2 regions of the Roseovarius sp. THAF9 genome follow, and region 2 is predicted to be linked to the other one. Evidence: riboswitches for the same ligand, from Rfam matches in the RefSeq annotation. Region 2 holds a riboswitch; the other holds the start of a gene.
The links. Region 2 has a riboswitch for cobalamin ahead of FIU86_RS02740 (DUF1636 domain-containing protein). Riboswitches for the same ligand answer to the same signal wherever they lie in the genome.
Positions count from the first base shown of each region.

Region 1: linked by a shared signal. The riboswitch ahead of FIU86_RS11590 (hypothetical protein) and the one ahead of FIU86_RS02740 (DUF1636 domain-containing protein) in region 2 are both predicted to bind cobalamin.

Region 1 covers NZ_CP045404.1:2,325,573-2,333,498, forward strand. The annotation lists gene FIU86_RS11580 (glycosyl hydrolase family 28-related protein) at 1-1,119, opposite strand, end outside; gene FIU86_RS11585 (Mrp/NBP35 family ATP-binding protein) at 1,351-2,415, opposite strand; gene FIU86_RS11590 (hypothetical protein) at 2,927-3,199, opposite strand; cobalamin riboswitch at 3,301-3,490, opposite strand; gene FIU86_RS11595 (fasciclin domain-containing protein) at 3,738-4,244, shown strand; gene FIU86_RS11600 (YebC/PmpR family DNA-binding transcriptional regulator) at 4,391-5,140, opposite strand; gene FIU86_RS11605 (VOC family protein) at 5,274-5,672, shown strand; gene FIU86_RS11610 (SLC13 family permease) at 5,672-7,444, shown strand; gene FIU86_RS11615 (lytic transglycosylase domain-containing protein) at 7,455-7,926, opposite strand, start outside.
Region 2 covers NZ_CP045404.1:543,536-551,461, forward strand. The annotation lists gene FIU86_RS02715 (precorrin-2 C(20)-methyltransferase) at 1-198, opposite strand, end outside; gene FIU86_RS02720 (precorrin-8X methylmutase) at 195-824, opposite strand; gene FIU86_RS02725 (cobalamin biosynthesis protein CobG) at 824-1,954, opposite strand; gene cobN (cobaltochelatase subunit CobN) at 1,951-5,226, opposite strand; gene cobW (cobalamin biosynthesis protein CobW) at 5,230-6,282, opposite strand; gene FIU86_RS02740 (DUF1636 domain-containing protein) at 6,279-6,656, opposite strand; cobalamin riboswitch at 6,733-6,933, opposite strand; gene cobO (cob(I)yrinic acid a,c-diamide adenosyltransferase) at 6,967-7,590, shown strand; gene FIU86_RS02750 (cobyric acid synthase) at 7,655-7,926, shown strand, end outside.

The sequences.
Region 1 (7,926 bases), 1.8 Mb from region 2:
GTTGCCCGTGACCAGCGATCCGACCTGAATATTGGCCACGTTCGCCACGTTGGTCAGGCGTTTGTTGTCGTTGGCGTTGTAGGTTGCCTGAGAGGTGATGGTGTCGGTGTCCCAGTTCGGTCCCGGAAAGACCGAGAACTGCGCGTTCTTGATCACGTGCCGCGTCTTGTAGACCGTCCGGTTTGGCACCGCCGCCTGCATATCCACCGGCGCGCGCAGGGCCACCTTGCGGCCTTTTATGTCCAGCTCGACATGACCCGGGTTGTTCAGCAGCGCCTGGTAGGCCTTTTTGAACGCCATCTCTGTATCGCCACCGAAGGCGTCCACGTACTTGGAAAAGTCGAAATCGTTAACCAGCTCGAAAATCTTGTCGACGGGCATGGTGACCTCGCCCTCGAACTCGACCTTGCTTTGTACGGTCAGGCTGTCGCCGAGAAAATAGGTCCCGGCAGGCACCAGAACAGTCCGTCCGCTCGCCGCCGCATCAGCGGCCTCGAAGGCGGGCAGGTCATTGGTGCTGCCATCGCCTTTCGCGCCGTAATCCCGTACGTCCACCAGCCCGACCAAATCGCGCAGGAAGATACTGGTCACATCCTCGATCCGGATGTCGTCGATCCGCACCACGCCACCGTTGGGGCCCGTCAGGTCGATGCCGAAATGACCGTACAGGGGCTCTGTGCCCCAGACCATGTCAACTCCACCGCGGTCGCCGCTACCGACAATAGCCGTGACCTCGACCACCTCACCATAATTCGTCAGCGCCACGCTCGGGCCGGTCTCGACCAGACCGTTGACATGGGCGCCGCCCGCACCGCCGGCCCAGGCCGCAATGCGTACGTTGGGCAAGTTCCCGGCAATTGCCTTCACCCGCGCGGTGATCTGCAGGTAGCAGCCCGGCAGGATCGGCGTCTCGCCCATGTACCGCAGTTTCTGAACGCTTTGGGTTTTCTGTAACTCCAGCGCCCCGCCGAAATCCTGATCGGCGGGCACGAAGGCGGCGTTGGCCGCCCCATCATATGTGTCGGACCCGGGCGTGCCGTTCCCGCTCGACCAGACATCCAGCCCGTTCGCATAGGCCGGCGGCATAAAGGTGATGCCATCGGTAATTGCCTTGTTCATGAATTTCCCTTTCCGCGCCAGGGGCATCGGTCCCCTGCCGTCACGTGATTGCCAGCCATGGGCGCGAACCGGTGCGCACCCGGGATTCGGGAAATATCAACGGGGTGTTAAAGGTACCTCAGGACACCGTGACGGTGCCCGAGCTTTGCCGGCTATGCCAATAGCGATATGAACAGCGCGTAGGGTGGCTGAAAACCCACCGTCTTGGCTTCCTTTAGGGTCGAATAGCGCCTACGCCATCCCGCCCTGCACCAACCGGTCCGCCAACCGCGCATAGGCCTCCGACACCGCACCGTCCTCCAGCGCCACGGGCCGCCCGGCATCGCCGCCCAGCCGTGTGTCGAGGTCGATCGGCAACGCTCCCAACAGCGGCAGTTCCAACCTCTCGGCCTCCTGCGCCACGCCGCCATGGCCGAAAATCGCCGCCTCGTATCCGCATTGCGGGCAATGGAACATCGACATGTTCTCGATCAGCCCCAGCACCGGCGTCTTCAGCGTGTTGAACATGTCAATCGCCTTGCGCGCATCCAAAAGCGCCACATCCTGCGGCGTCGAGACAACCAGCGCGCCCGTGGGTGCCGCCCGCTGGCACAGGGTCAGTTGCACGTCCCCCGTCCCCGGCGGCAGGTCGACCAGCAGCACGTCCAACTCGCCCCAGTCCACCTGGCTTATCATCTGCTGCAAAGCCCCCATCAGCATCGGCCCCCGCCAGACAACGGCGCGGTCCTCTTCGATCATCAGGCCGATGGACATCATCTTGACGCCATGTGCCTCCAGCGGCGTCAGGATCTTGCCGTCCGGGCTGCTCGCCCGCCCGGTCACGCCCATCATCCGCGGCAGGCTCGGCCCGTGGATGTCACCGTCTAGCAAGCCCGCGCGCCGTCCCGCCTGGGCCAATGCCACCGCCAGGTTCGACGCCACGGTCGACTTGCCCACGCCGCCCTTCCCGGACGCCACCGCCAGGATCGACTTCACCCCGCCCGGCCGGATCGACGCGTTTCCGCCCTCCGGATGCCGCCCCACCTTCAACGACGGGGCCGGGGTCTCGGGTGCCTGCGCGGTCAGCGCCACCTGCGCCGAGGTCACTCCCTCGACCGACAGCGCCGCGCGCTCGGTGGCGGCTCTCAGGGGCTCCATGTGACGTGCCATCTCGGCACTGGGCGCCTCCAACACGAATCGCACTTCGCTGCCTTCGAGTCGCATCGCACGCACCATGTCGCGTGAAATCACGGTACCACCGTCCGGTAATTCCAGCCGTTCCAGTTCCTGGCGCACTTTGTCGAGTATTTCCGTCATGCCCTGTCTCCATGCATCTGTGGCGTCGAAAGTGGCATTTCTGAAAGCGGGTACAACCCCCGTTTCAACGCCGCACAAAAAACCGGCAAATCGATGATATCACACGCAAAATATAAACTATTCTTCTATGCGTTTCCTGCATAGCTGCGTTGCAGCAAAACCCATTGTGCACGCGCAGCATATCGCTATCTTTAACTCAACAGCGAACGAAACGGCCACCGCGCCAAACGCTCGCTAAAACAATCAGGTGCTTCTCCTCCCGTTTGGCACCTGTTCGGGATACCGCCTCTCCTCCCTTGTGCGGTCCCGGCAAGACCTGGGCTCAGAACGGGTCCAACTGTAACGAACGGTCCCTTCCTCCTCCCTGGGACCCGACGTAAAGAACGGCGGCGCCTCTCCTCCTCCCTGGCGTCGCCGTTTTTTCTTTTCCGTGACACCATTCATTCATCTTCCAGACACCCGAACCGGATGTGTCCCGCCGCATGTGACGAGGGGGCCAAGTTCCATGGGCTCAGTGCACAAGCCGGGACGCCCGCCCGCGCCGGCCGCGTGCCATCGGGACAGCGTACCGCGCCTCTTCCAGGAAATCGACGAAGGCACGCGCCGCTGCACTTCCCGGGTTCTGCATCACTGGCTCGGCCAGCGCCTCACGCACCGCGTGCGCGGTGACGGTCCCCGGATAGGCGAAGACCCATTCCAGAAACCCAAGCCGTGCCACGGCCTTAGCCTCTGCGCCGGTGGCGCCGCTGCGCTCCAGTCCATCCATGATCGGTGTCAGGTTCATATCTTCTGCTCTTCCTCTGGCCACACCCCGGGCCGGACTGGGGCGAAGGAAGGCCGCGCGAGAACCGCTTTTCGGTCCACCGCCCGCACCGCCCCCCGCGATTCGACGTTCACCCCAAGGGCTGGTTTCCGGGCTTGGCGGGGGTGCGGATACGCGCGCCTTCCCGGGGCATGACGCCCCAGTGGCCATCTGCGGTATCCCCCATCCTTACCGTTGCGGGGGCAGCGCCGGACTTGCACCGGCTTCCCAATTCTCCACGACTTTCGTGGCACCTTCGGGACCTTCATCTTGCCGCCAACCGGCCTCTGACGCAACCCGCGATTGCGACCATGAACCGCCTGCCGCCGACACCTGCATCCGGCCAGCACCTCGACCCGCTCGGGGTGCCTGTGAAACTGCGCCGCCGGTCTATGGGCGAGCTTTGACAAAAAAGTGAACCGATCCACGTCTGATGCGTAAAACAGAGTGTTTTCACGAGTTATTAGACACCCGGCCCTTGTACCAACTGCCCCGGGAATGAAACGACGGAGAATTTATAATGCAAAGACGCTTCCTTCTCACCGGCGCTCCGGCGCTGCTTCTGACCACCGGCCTGCTTGCAGGCTGTGCGCAGGACCAGGGCACGCCCGATATCGTCGACATCGCGTCGAACGATGGGCGCTTCACCACGCTGGTCGCCGCCCTGCAAGCCGCCGACCTCGTTGATACACTCAAGGGCCCCGGCCCCTTCACCGTTTTCGCGCCCTCCGACGCCGCCTTCGCGGCCCTGCCCGCCGGCACGGTCGACACGCTGCTCCTGCCCGAGAACAAGGACCAGCTGGCCTCGATCCTGACCTATCACGTCGTACCGGGGGCCATCACTTCGGATCAGGTGATCGGCGAGCGCCTCAGCGTCGGCACGGTGCAAGGCAGCAATGTGACCGTCGACGGCCGCACGCGCAAATACGGCGCCGCCGTGCGGGTCAACGATGCAAACGTGACGCAGGCCGATATCATTGCGTCCAACGGCGTGATCCACGTGATCGATAAGGTGCTGATGCCTTAAGGTACAGCGTTACCGCGGTATTAAGGTACAGCGTTACCGCGGTATCAAGGTAGAGTATGTCGCTAAATCGCGCATTGCTAAACCGCAGCAAAGCAAAAAACGGCGCCCCCTAGGGGACGCCGCATCAATCGGCCAAGCACGTGGCTTCACTCCGCCGCCAGCTGCTCCATCACTTCATCGCTGGCCTCGAAATTCGTCGTGACGTTCTGCACGTCATCGTCATCCTCCAGCGCGTCGATCAACCTCATCAGCTTCTGCATCGCTTCCAAATCCAACTCAGTCGTGGTCGTGGGTCGCCAGACCAGCTTGGTCTCGTCACTCTCGCCCAGCTCCGCCTCCAGCACGGTGCTGACGTCGTTCAGGTCGGTATCCGCACACCAGATCACGTGCCCGTCCTCGCCCGATTCCACATCCTCGGCGCCGGCCTCGATCGCGGCCATCATCACCGTGTCGGCGTCGCCCACATCCGCCGGGTAGGTGACCTGCCCCTTGCGTTCGAACATGAACCCGACAGACCCCGTCTCGCCCAGATTCCCGCCGTGCTTGGTAAAGGTCGAGCGGACCGTGCTGGCTGTACGGTTGCGGTTGTCGGTCATCGCCTCGACAATCACCGCCACGCCGTTGGGGCCATAGCCCTCATAGCGGATTTCCTCGTAATCCTCACCATCACCCGCGACCGATTTCTTGATCGCCCGATCGATATTGTCGTTCGGCATCGACTGCGACTTGGCCTGTTTGACGGCCAAACGCAGGCGCGGGTTCTTGTCTGGATCCGGGTCGCCCATCTTGGCGGCGATGGTGATCTCCTTGGACAGCTTCGAGAACAGCTTGGCCCGCTGGGCATCCTGACGGCCCTTGCGGTGCTGAATATTGGCCCATTTCGAGTGGCCGGCCATGACGTGCCTCCAATGACATGCGAGAAGTTCTCGCTTCTATAAATCACCCGTAGGCCCCTGTGCAATCCCGGCAATCGCATGTTGCGCGTGGGCACGTTGCGTTTACGCTGGCCCCAGCAAAAAGGAGAGGCCAATGCCCGGTATCGTCGACATCACGCCCTTCGTCTTCACGCGCGACCTCGCGGCCTCTTGCGAGTTCTTCGAAAGTCTCGGCTTTGCGCCCGGCCTCGTGCAGCCAGATCTGGGCTACGCCTACTGCACCGGGCACGGCCACGCTCTGCGCGTGCTGCAAGTAAGCCCCGAGGCCGAGATCGGCGAACAGATGATCTATCTGGACGTGGACGATATCGACGCATTCTACGACGAACTGCGGCCGGTCCTCGACGACATGCCCGAGGCCCGGGTCCGCCCGCCCTTCAATCAGGACTACGGCCAGCGCGAATTTCACGTCAAGGATCCCGACAATTGCCTGCTGCTCTTCGGCTCCCGCATCATGCGCGCGACGGACATTCCCGGGCAACGCCGAAACTGATGACCCAGGACCAGATCATCCTCTTCGCGCTCTTCGGGGGCGTTTTCGCCCTGCTGCTCTGGGGCCGCTACCGCTACGATATCGTCGCGTTCGGCGCGCTGATGCTGGGCGTGGTGCTGGGTGTCGTGCCCACCGATCAGGCCTTTGCCGGCTTCGGTCACCCGGCAACCATCATCGTGGCCCTCGTGCTCGTTGTCTCCGCCGGTCTGGTGCGCTCCGGTGCGGTTTTCCTCATCACCCGCACGCTGGTCGACAGCTCACGCAGCCTCGGGGCGCATATCACCATCATGGGCGGCATCGGCGGCGTTCTCTCGGCCTTCATGAACAACGTCGCGGCACTGGCCCTGCTTATGCCCGTCGATGTCCAAACCGCCCGCAAGGCCAAGCGCTCTCCGGGCCTCAGCCTCATGCCGCTTTCCTTCGCCACCATTCTCGGCGGCATGGTCACACTGATCGGAACGCCCCCCAACATCATCATCGCTGGCATCCGCGAGGACGCCTTGGGGCAACCTTACTCCATGTTCGACTTTGCCCCCGTCGGCGCCGTCACAGCGCTTGCCGGTCTTGTCTTCGTCGCCCTCATCGGCTGGCGCCTCATCCCGGCCCGCGAAGACAGCGGCCTTCACGCTGCCGAACTGGCCGATTACCTGGCCGAGCTGACCATCCCCGAGGACAGCGCCCATATCGGCAAGCGCCTCGCAGAGTTGCAGGAGGATGCCGACAGCAACGACGTCGCCCTTCTCGGCGTGATGCGCGACGGCAAGCGCCGCTATGGCCGAGCCCGCAACACCATCCTGCAAGCCGGCGACGCGCTGGTGATCGAGGCCACGCCCGACGCGCTGGATGAGTTTCGATCCGCGCTGTCTCTCGCCTTCTCTGACTCCAAGCGCGAGGACAAGGTCCGCGCCGCCGGCGACGGGCTCGACATGATCGAGGTCGTGGTCCCCCGCGACGCTCGCATCGCCGGCCGCACGGCCCAGTCCGTGGGTCTCAACTGGCGCCAGCGCTCCGTGCTGATGGGTATCTCCCGCCGTGGCCGCCAGATCCGCGAACAGGTTCGCAAGACCACGATCCAGCCGGGTGATATCCTGCTCCTGCTGGTCCCGCACGAAACCGGCTCGGACGTGACCGAGTGGCTGGGCTGCCTGCCGCTGGCCGAACGCGGGCTGAAAGTGACCCAGGACCGCAAGACATGGGCCGCCATCGGCATCTTTGGCGCCGCCGTCGCCGCGGCCAGTTTCGGCCTGCTCTATCTTCCTATCGCGCTCGGGCTGGTGGTCATGGCCTACGTGCTGACCCGCATCGTCCCGCCGTCGGAGCTCTACACCCATATCGAATGGCCCGTGGTGGTCCTGCTTGGCTCGATGATCCCCCTCGGCGCCGCGTTCGAAGAGGCCGGCGGCACCGCGCTGCTCGCGGGCGGCCTCGTCGACCTGACGGCAGGCTTTCCCGCCTGGGCGATCCTGACTGTGCTGATGGTCGTCACGATGACGCTCTCGGACGTGCTCAACAACACCGCCACCACCATCGTCGCGGCCCCCGTTGGCATTCAGATGGCAAACACGCTCGACGTCTCGCCCGACCCGTTCCTGATGGCCGTCGCGGTGGCCGCGTCCTCCGCCTATCTCACGCCCATCGGCCACAAGAACAACACGCTGATCCTCGGCCCCGGCGGCTATGCCTTCGGGGATTACTGGCGCATGGGCCTGCCCTTGGAGATCATCGTGGTCGCCGTTTCCGTGCCGGCCATCCTGGTTTTCTGGCCGCTTTAGACGCCCGGCTTCAGCGGCAATGCCGCGCGATCTCGCGCTCGCGCAGGCCGGTCTCGACCAGCAGGCACTTGTCCCGCGCCGCATAGTAATAGCCCCGCGCGTACCACATCACCGCGTCAGGCTCGCTACCTTCCGACACCAGCCACGCGCCGCGCAGGTATTTCACCGCGTATTTCAGGTTGGTCTCCGGGTTTAGCAGGTCACTCGCCTGCCCCTGAAATCCCATGCCGCGCGCCGTGGCGGGCAGGATCTGCATCATCCCCCAGTAGGGGCCATTGCGCGCCTTGGGGCGGTAATCACTCTCGCGCTGCACCACCCGGTGCACCAGCGACCGCGGCACTTCGTAAGTGTCGGCATACTGGTTGATCAGCGCCCGGATCTGCGGCGTCTCGTTGGGATAAAGCGGCGGGTTGTGCGCCGCCGGCGGCTCCGGCGCCTCTTTCGCGCTGCATCCCGCAATCGCGCACACCAACGTAAAGGTC
Region 2 (7,926 bases):
CGGGTATTCCATCGCGATTTCGGCCACGTCGTCGCGCAACAACCCTTCGACGATGCGCCGGGCCTGGCCTTGCCGGCCCGCCTTGCGGAAAAACGCGACATGCCGCGCCCCGCGCAGCAGGCGATCGGCCTTGACCGACAGAAGCTCGGGGTCGCCGGGGCCGAGCCCCACGCCCCAGATCGTGCCCGGCGTACTCATTCCGCGCGGCTCGCGATGGCGTTGATGGCGGCCACGGTGATGGCGCTGCCGCCCAGACGGCCCTCGACGATGCAGCAGGGCACAGGCTGATCGGCCCAGAGCGCATCCTTTGATTCGCGCGCGCCGACGAAGCCGACGGGGCAGCCGATGATCGCCGCCGGGCGCGGGCAGTCCGGATCTTCGAGCATGTTGAGAAGATGAAAGAGAGCGGTGGGCGCGTTGCCGATGGCGACCAGCGCCCCGGCCAGTTTCGGGCGCCACAGTTCCAGCGCGGCGGCGGAGCGCGTGTTGCCCATCTCGCGCGCACGCTCGACGATACCCTCGGAGTGCAGCGTGCAGAGCACCTCGTTGTCGGCGGGCAGGCGGCTGCGCGTGACCCCTTCGGACACCATGCGCGCATCGCAGAAGATCGGCGCGCCATTTTCAAGCGCGGCGCGGGCGGTGCGGGCAAATCCGGGGGAGAAGCGCACATGCTTTTCCAGCCCGACCATTCCGGCGGCGTGGATCATGCGGACGGCGATGGGCTCTTCATCCGGGTCGAACCGCGACAGCGCGGCTTCGGCCCGGATGGTGGCGAAGCTTTCGCGGTAGATGGCCGCGCCGTCCTTTTCGTATTCATATGGCATCAAAGGGTCTCGTTCAGGTCTTCAGGGCCGAGGCCCCGTGCGCAGGGTATGTCCCACGGTGTTCCGCTGCGGACAAGGTCGAAACGTCCGTCGCGTCCTATCAGGGTTGTGTCTGCGGCGCGGGGAAGGGCGCAGCCTTTGGCGCAACCGGAGACGTGCAAGGTGCCGGAAACCCGGGGGGCGAGATCGCGGGCGATATCCATCGTGGCCACACTCGCCTGTGGGCAGAAGGGCGCGCCCGGGCAGGCGTGGGCGGACATGAGCGGATTGCCGGGATCGGTGACGAATGACGTGTCACCGGGGATGCCGTCCACCAGCAGAAACAGGCGGTTCAGCATCAGGCGGATATGTGACGCACCGCTGGTTTTTAGAAGGGTCTGTAGGTCAGTGGCGGCCAACTTGCCGAACGGTGCGCCGAGGATGAACCCATCGGGCACGGGGCCGGGGACTCTTGGGGCGGATTGCGTGCGCGGTTCTGCGACAGTCCAATCTTGTGGAAGCGGGTGCTTGGCGAGGTGCCGCGCCATGCGGCCCGCCGCATGGCCGCCGGTCTCGGCGAACCATTGAGCCAGGTCCAGAAGGGCGGATGTGGCCGATGCCTCTGTCACGGGGCGGGCCTTCGGGGCGCCGTCGGCGCGCAGGAGCAGCGCGCCGGAGGCGTCCAGTTCGAACCGGAAATCCGCGGAACCGTCGCCGAGGCAGGCGTCGGGACCGGTGTCGACGGCAAAGCCCATCTTCTCGGGCAGGTCGGGCAGGTCCGGAAGGGTGGCGAGAACCCGGTCGTAGAGCCGCTGGGTCAACCCGCCCGCGTCGCGCCGGCCCGGCACGAGGATATTGCGATGTCCCTCGATGGCGGGGTCGGCATCTATCAGTCCAAGCGCGTCGAGCGCGGCAAGAAGGGCGGGGTGGTCGGTCTCGGCCACGCCGCGCAATTGCAGGTTGGCCCGCGAGGTCAGGTCGATCACGCCGTTGCCGTAACGCTGCGACAGATCGCACAAGGCCAGCGCTTGTATCGCGGTCAGTTCGGCCCGGAAGGGTCGCACGCGGACCACGAGCCCGTCGCCCGACTTCATCGGGCGGTGCGCCCCGGGGCACCAGCCCTTGACGACAGGGGGCGCGGCGCTGTTCATGCGCTGTCCTCCAGCCCGGCCAGGATCGCGTTGCGGCGGGTTCGCCAGAGGCCGGCATCGAGCAAGGCGCGGAACCGGTCCTGCATGGCGGCATACGCTTCGGGGTTGGCCTCTCGCAGAAAAGCGTCGGTGTCGGGGTCGCCCAGTGTCGCATCGTGGTACGCGTCAAATAGATGCGGGCCGACGACCTGCGCGAGATGGGCGAAGGCGGCCATGTGATCGAGCGTGGCGGCGATTTCGGCGGCGCCTCGGAAGCCGTGGCGTTTCATACCCGCGATCCAGCCGGGGTTGGTGGCGCGGGCATGGACGACGCGGGCGATTTCCTCGGGCAGGGTGCGGGTGCGGGGACGCGCGGGATCGGTGGTGTCGAGATGATAGAGCGCGGCCCGCCCGCCGGTCACCGATTGCGCGGCGGCGAACCCGGCCTCGTGCGTGGCATAGTCGGCGGCGAGCAGAAGGTCGGTTTCGGGCAGGTCCTGAAGGTGGACGAAGCTGTCGGCATTCTCGACCCTGGCGCGGATGCCGGCGTCGTCGCGCGTGGCCTCGTCGCCGTCGAGCGCCCAGGCGGAGGCGGAGAGCCAAGCCTCGCCCGCCTGGGTTCGGGCCTCTGCGGTGTAGATTTCGGGGGCGGCGCCCATGCCGAGGCCGAAACTGCCGGGGGCGGGGCCGTAGACGCGCGCGCCCGAGGCGTGACCGGCATAGGGGTTCCAGTCGGGGGCTTCGTCGCGCTGTTCCAGCGCACGCACTGCTTGCGAGAAAAGGCCCGAGAGGGTCGGAAACACGTCTCGGAAAAGTCCCGAGACGCGCAGGGTGACGTCGATGCGGGGGCGGTCCAGTTCGGCGATGGGCAATACTTCCAGCCCCGACACCCGTTCCGAGCCCTTGTCCCAGACCGGCCTGACGCCCAGCAGATGCAGGGCCATGACAAATTCTTCACCCGCCGTACGCATTGTGGCCGAGCCCCAAAGATCGACGATCAGGCCGCGGGGCCAGTCGCCTTCTTCCTGCAGATGACGCCGGATCAGTTCCTCGGCCAGCTTGACGCCCTGGGCGTATGCGGCCCGCGTGGGAACAGAGCGGGGATCGGTGGTGAAGAGGTTGCGCCCGGTGGGCAGCACGTCATCGCGGCCGCGATAGGGCGAGCCGGAGGGGCCTGCCGCGATGCGCCGACCGTCGAGCGCGTCGAGGAGAGACTGCCGCTCGGCCGTCGCGCTGTGTTGCATCGGTTTGGCGTCGGTGTCCGGTCGGCCCCAAATGTGCAGGCCGTCGCCGAACATGCTTTCCTTGATGTCGCAGACAAAGCGGTCGATGCGGGTGATCGCTTCGGCCGTCGAGGTGGCGCGGTCGAGACCCAGGTCGTCTTCGACACCGAGGGCCTGCGCCTCGGCACGGATATCGGCCTGCAGGCGGTCGCGGCGCCGGGGGTCGAGCCCGTCGGCGGTTGAAAATTCGTCGAGCAGCGATTCCAGCGTCGACAGGCGGTCGGGGGCTGCGCTGGCCAGCATCGGCGGGGGCACGTGGCCCAGCGTCACGGCGCCGATGCGGCGCTTGGCCTGAGCGGCCTCGCCGGGGTCGTTGACGATGAAAGGATAGATGACGGGAAGCGCGCCGGTCAGCGCCTCGGGCCAGCAGGCGGGCGACAGTGCGACGGCCTTGCCCGGCAGCCATTCAAGCGTGCCATGCGCGCCGATGTGAAGGAGCGCGTCGGTTTGGGTCTGGAGCCAGAGGTAGAAGGCGACATAGGCGTGGCGGGGCACGCGGGAAAGGTCGTGGTAGTCGTCGTCGCGGGTCTTGAGCGTCCCACGTTCTGGTTGCAGCGCGACGGTGGCGTTGCCGAGGCGCAGGGCGGCAAACCGGAATTCCCCGTCCTCGGCATCGGCATCATCTTGGGGTCGTCCCCACGCCAGGTAGAGGTCCTCGCGCAGAGTGGAAGGGAGCCGCGCCAACAGCGTCTTGTAGTCCGCAAGCGACAGGCGCATGTCGCGCGCCAGCAGGCGGTCCTCAAGTTCTGCCGGTGTCGCGTCCAGCGTGTAGCCCGCGTCGCGCAGGTCCGACAGGATGGCACGGGCCGAGGCGGGGGCGTCGAGACCCACGGCGTGCCCCATCTGCCAGTCCTTGCCCGGATAGGTCGAGAGGATGATCGCCGGGCGACGCGACGCGACTGGCTTGGCGGCGAGGTCGAGCCAGCCTTGAACCCGTGCCGCCAGTGCTGCGGTCAGCTCCGGCTCTGCCCGATGCGCGAAGCGGGAAAACTCCAGATCGGGATCGCGCACGCCGGGCTCCTTGAAAGAGACCGTTCCGCCGGTCAGGCGACCGTCGACCTCGGGCAGAACGACATGCATTGCAAGGTCGGCGGGCGAAAGGCCGCGCTCGGAGCCGTCCCAGGCGTCGCGGGTGGAGGTGGCCAGCGCGGCCTGAAAGACCGGGACGTTGCCGGCGTCGAGTGGTGACGTGCCGTCGTCGCCCTTGCCGGAAAAGGCGGTGGCGTTGACGATGGCGTGGGGGCCGTAGGCCTGCACCTGCCGGCGCAACCAGCCCGCCGCCTCAGGGGCCTTGAGCGATGGGGTGAAGAGTGCGCGAACATGGTGGCCCCGCGCCTGAAAGGCGCGCATCAGCGCCTCGATCGGGGCAAGGTCTGCGGCCACCACGTAGGAGCGGTAGAAGACGATCAGGATGCGTGTCTGCGTGACGGGCAGGTCGGAGAGCGGGCAGCAGGCACCGTGCTCGGGCGTCCAGGCGCCGACCATGGGCAGCACCTTGGCCCCGCGCACCGGCGCGGCATAGAGGCCGGCGGCGAGCGCCAGCTGCTGAAGCGCGGCCTGGGCCGCGATGCTGCCGCCGTTGTCGCAAAGCTCAGCAAGGCGCCGCAGGGTCGATACGGGCAGGGTGGAATAGGCGTCAAGCCGGGGGTCGGGCCGGCCGTCGGCGGGCAGGACAGCAAGCGCGATGCCTTTTTCCTGCGCCAACGCCAGGACCTGTTGAAGCCCGTATTCCCAGTAGGGCACCCCGCCGATCAGCCGGATCAGGATACCCTTGGCGCCGGTCAGCGTCTGTTCGACATAGGTGTCGACCGACAGCGGGTGGCGCAGGGCGGTGAGATTGGCCAAGCGCAGGCCGGGCAGGCCGTCGCGCCGCCGATGCCAGCCTTCCGCGAAGGCGCCAAGGTCACTGTCGGAAAAAGACAGCACCACCAGGTCCGCCGGGCTTTGGCCCAGGTCGGTCGGGGTGTCGGTTTCTTCCAGACCGTGGCTTTCGCGGAAGACGACGTGCATCGGTTACTCGGCGGCCTCGGCCGGAGCCAGCACGGCGCGGATTGCGTCGACATTCACGTCGTCATGCTCGGCGATGACGACGAGACGCCCGCGGCGGGCCTCGTCCGGTTTCCACGGGCGGTCGTATTGATGGCGCACGCGCGCGCCCACGGCTTGCGCCAAAAGGCGCATCGGCTTGCCGGCGACGCTGGCATAGCCCTTGACGCGCAGGATGTTCTGGTTGTTGGCCATATCTTCGATGCGGCTGACCAGATCGGAAGGATCAGCCAGTTCGGGGATTTCGACAACGATGGATTCGAAATCGTCATGCTCGTGGTCGTCGTGATCGTCGTGGTGGCTGGGGCGGGCGTCCATGTCATTCTCGGCGGCGGCTTCCAGCCCAAGGATCACGCGGGGATCGACGACGCCCTCGGCGACCTCGACCACGGGCAGGGGGCGGGGGGCTTCGGCGGCGATCACCTCTTTCGCCCGCGCCACGCCGTCGGGGCCGGCAAGATCGGGCTTGGTCAGCAGGATGATGTCGGCGCAGGAGATCTGGTCCTCGAACACTTCCGAGAGCGGGGTTTCATGGTCGATGCTGTCATCCGCCAGGCGCTGGGCGTCAACCCTGGCCACATCGGGGGCAAACCGGCCCGCCGCGACGGCCTCGGCATCGGCGAGCGCGATGACGCCGTCGACGGTGATCTTCGAGCGGATATCGGGCCAGTCGAACGCCTTGAGCAGAGGTTTGGGCAGGGCGAGGCCACTGGTTTCGATCAGGATGTGATCGGGGCGCGGGTCGAGCGCCATCAATGCCTCGATCGTCGGGATGAAATCGTCGGCCACGGTACAGCAGATGCAACCATTGGCCAGTTCCATGATGTTTTCCGCCGGGCAATCGGGGATGGCGCAGCTTTTCAGGATGTCGCCATCGACGCCGACATCGCCGAATTCGTTGACCACCACAGCCAGACGGCGGCCGCCGGGGTTCTGCATCAGGTGGCGCACCAGCGTCGTCTTGCCGGAGCCCAGAAAGCCCGTGATGACAGTGACGGGAAGTTTTGCAAGATCGGTCATTGGTCAGCCTTTGCAGTCAGGGGTGGGATGCGCGCAACGCAGTTGCGCTTGAAGTGTTCGGGGCGCTGGCGCCATGGGATCAGCCCGTCCTCGGTCTGTTGATAGAGGACCGCGCCTTCAAGCAGCATGTCGGGATGCGACGTTTCGTCGAGATTTCCGTACAAATAGGTCCAGCGTTCGCCGCCGCGCATGGCGGCGGTGCAGCCGGAGTCGCAATTTTGCAGGCATTCGACGGGAGTCACGGTGACGCCATCGGGCAGCGCACGCGCCGTGACCTCCTCATAGAGGCGCTGGCCGGGACGGCGCTCGTCCTCGGGGATTTCCTGCCCCTTGCGGCACTTGATGCAGATCAGCAGCTCGATGGGCGTGCTCATGTGTCCTCCACTATCGGGGGTGCGCACGGGGGTGGCGGGTGGCCACCCATCCGAGCCCGGCACACCCCGTCCGGTCCGTCTTTTCCTTCTTGTTGGCAGGTCTCCCGGCTTGCGGTTTCGGGCCCATCGGCCCACGGTTTCCGGCCTTCCCGGCATTGCGCCAGTGGCGGTGGAAACCTTCCCGGTTCACGGTCGCGGGGGCGGCTGTGCCTGGCGCGATGCGCTGCACATTCCCTTTTCACCTGTTTACACAGGCACCAACACGGTGCGACATGCTGTGAAAACCCACCTTGTGTCAAGGAGACGTCCCATGTCCGACCCGTCCGAAGCGGAAAAGACTGCCCGCCACAACGAGAAGATGAAGAAGATAAAGGCCGCGCGCGACCGCATGATGGAGGACAAGACCGAGGAGAAAGGCCTGATCATGGTCCATACCGGACCGGGCAAAGGCAAATCGTCCTCGGGGTTCGGGATGATTCTGCGCTGTATCGCGCACGGGATGCCCTGCGCAGTGGTGCAGTTTATCAAGGGCAACTGGGTGACCGGCGAGGCCGAGATGCTGCGCAACCGGTTCGCGGAAGAATGCCGGTTCTTCATTTCGGGTGAAGGGTTTACCTGGGAGACGCAGGACCGGGAGCGCGACATCGCCGCCGCGCAGAACGGCTGGAACATCGCGAAAGAGCAGATTCGCGACCCTGAGATGAAGTTCGTGCTGCTGGACGAGATCAACATCGCGCTGCGCTATGACTATATCGACATCGACGAGGTCGTGGATTTCCTGTTGCACGAAAAACCTGCGATGACGCATGTGTGCCTGACGGGGCGCAACGCGAAACCCGAACTGATCGAGGCCGCCGACCTTGTAACCGAGATGAGCCTGGTGAAGCATCCGTTCCGGGACGGGATCAAGGCCCAGAAGGGTGTCGAGTTCTGATGTGCCGTGTCCTTGTCGTCGGGACGAAGCGCCCGGCGATGATACCGGGTGAAAGGAGCCGTCCATGCCCGCGATAATGATCCAGGGCACGGGATCGAACGTTGGCAAGTCGATGCTGGTGGCGGGCCTGTGCCGGGCAGCGCGGCAGCGGGGCTTGAGCGTGGCCCCGTTCAAGCCGCAGAACATGTCGAACAATGCCGCGGTGACGGCGAACGGTGGCGAAATTGGCCGTGCGCAGGCGTTGCAGGCGATGGCCTGCGGGGTGGCGCTGCACACCGATATGAACCCGGTTCTGCTGAAGCCGGAAACGGATGTTGGCGCCCAGGTGATCGTGCA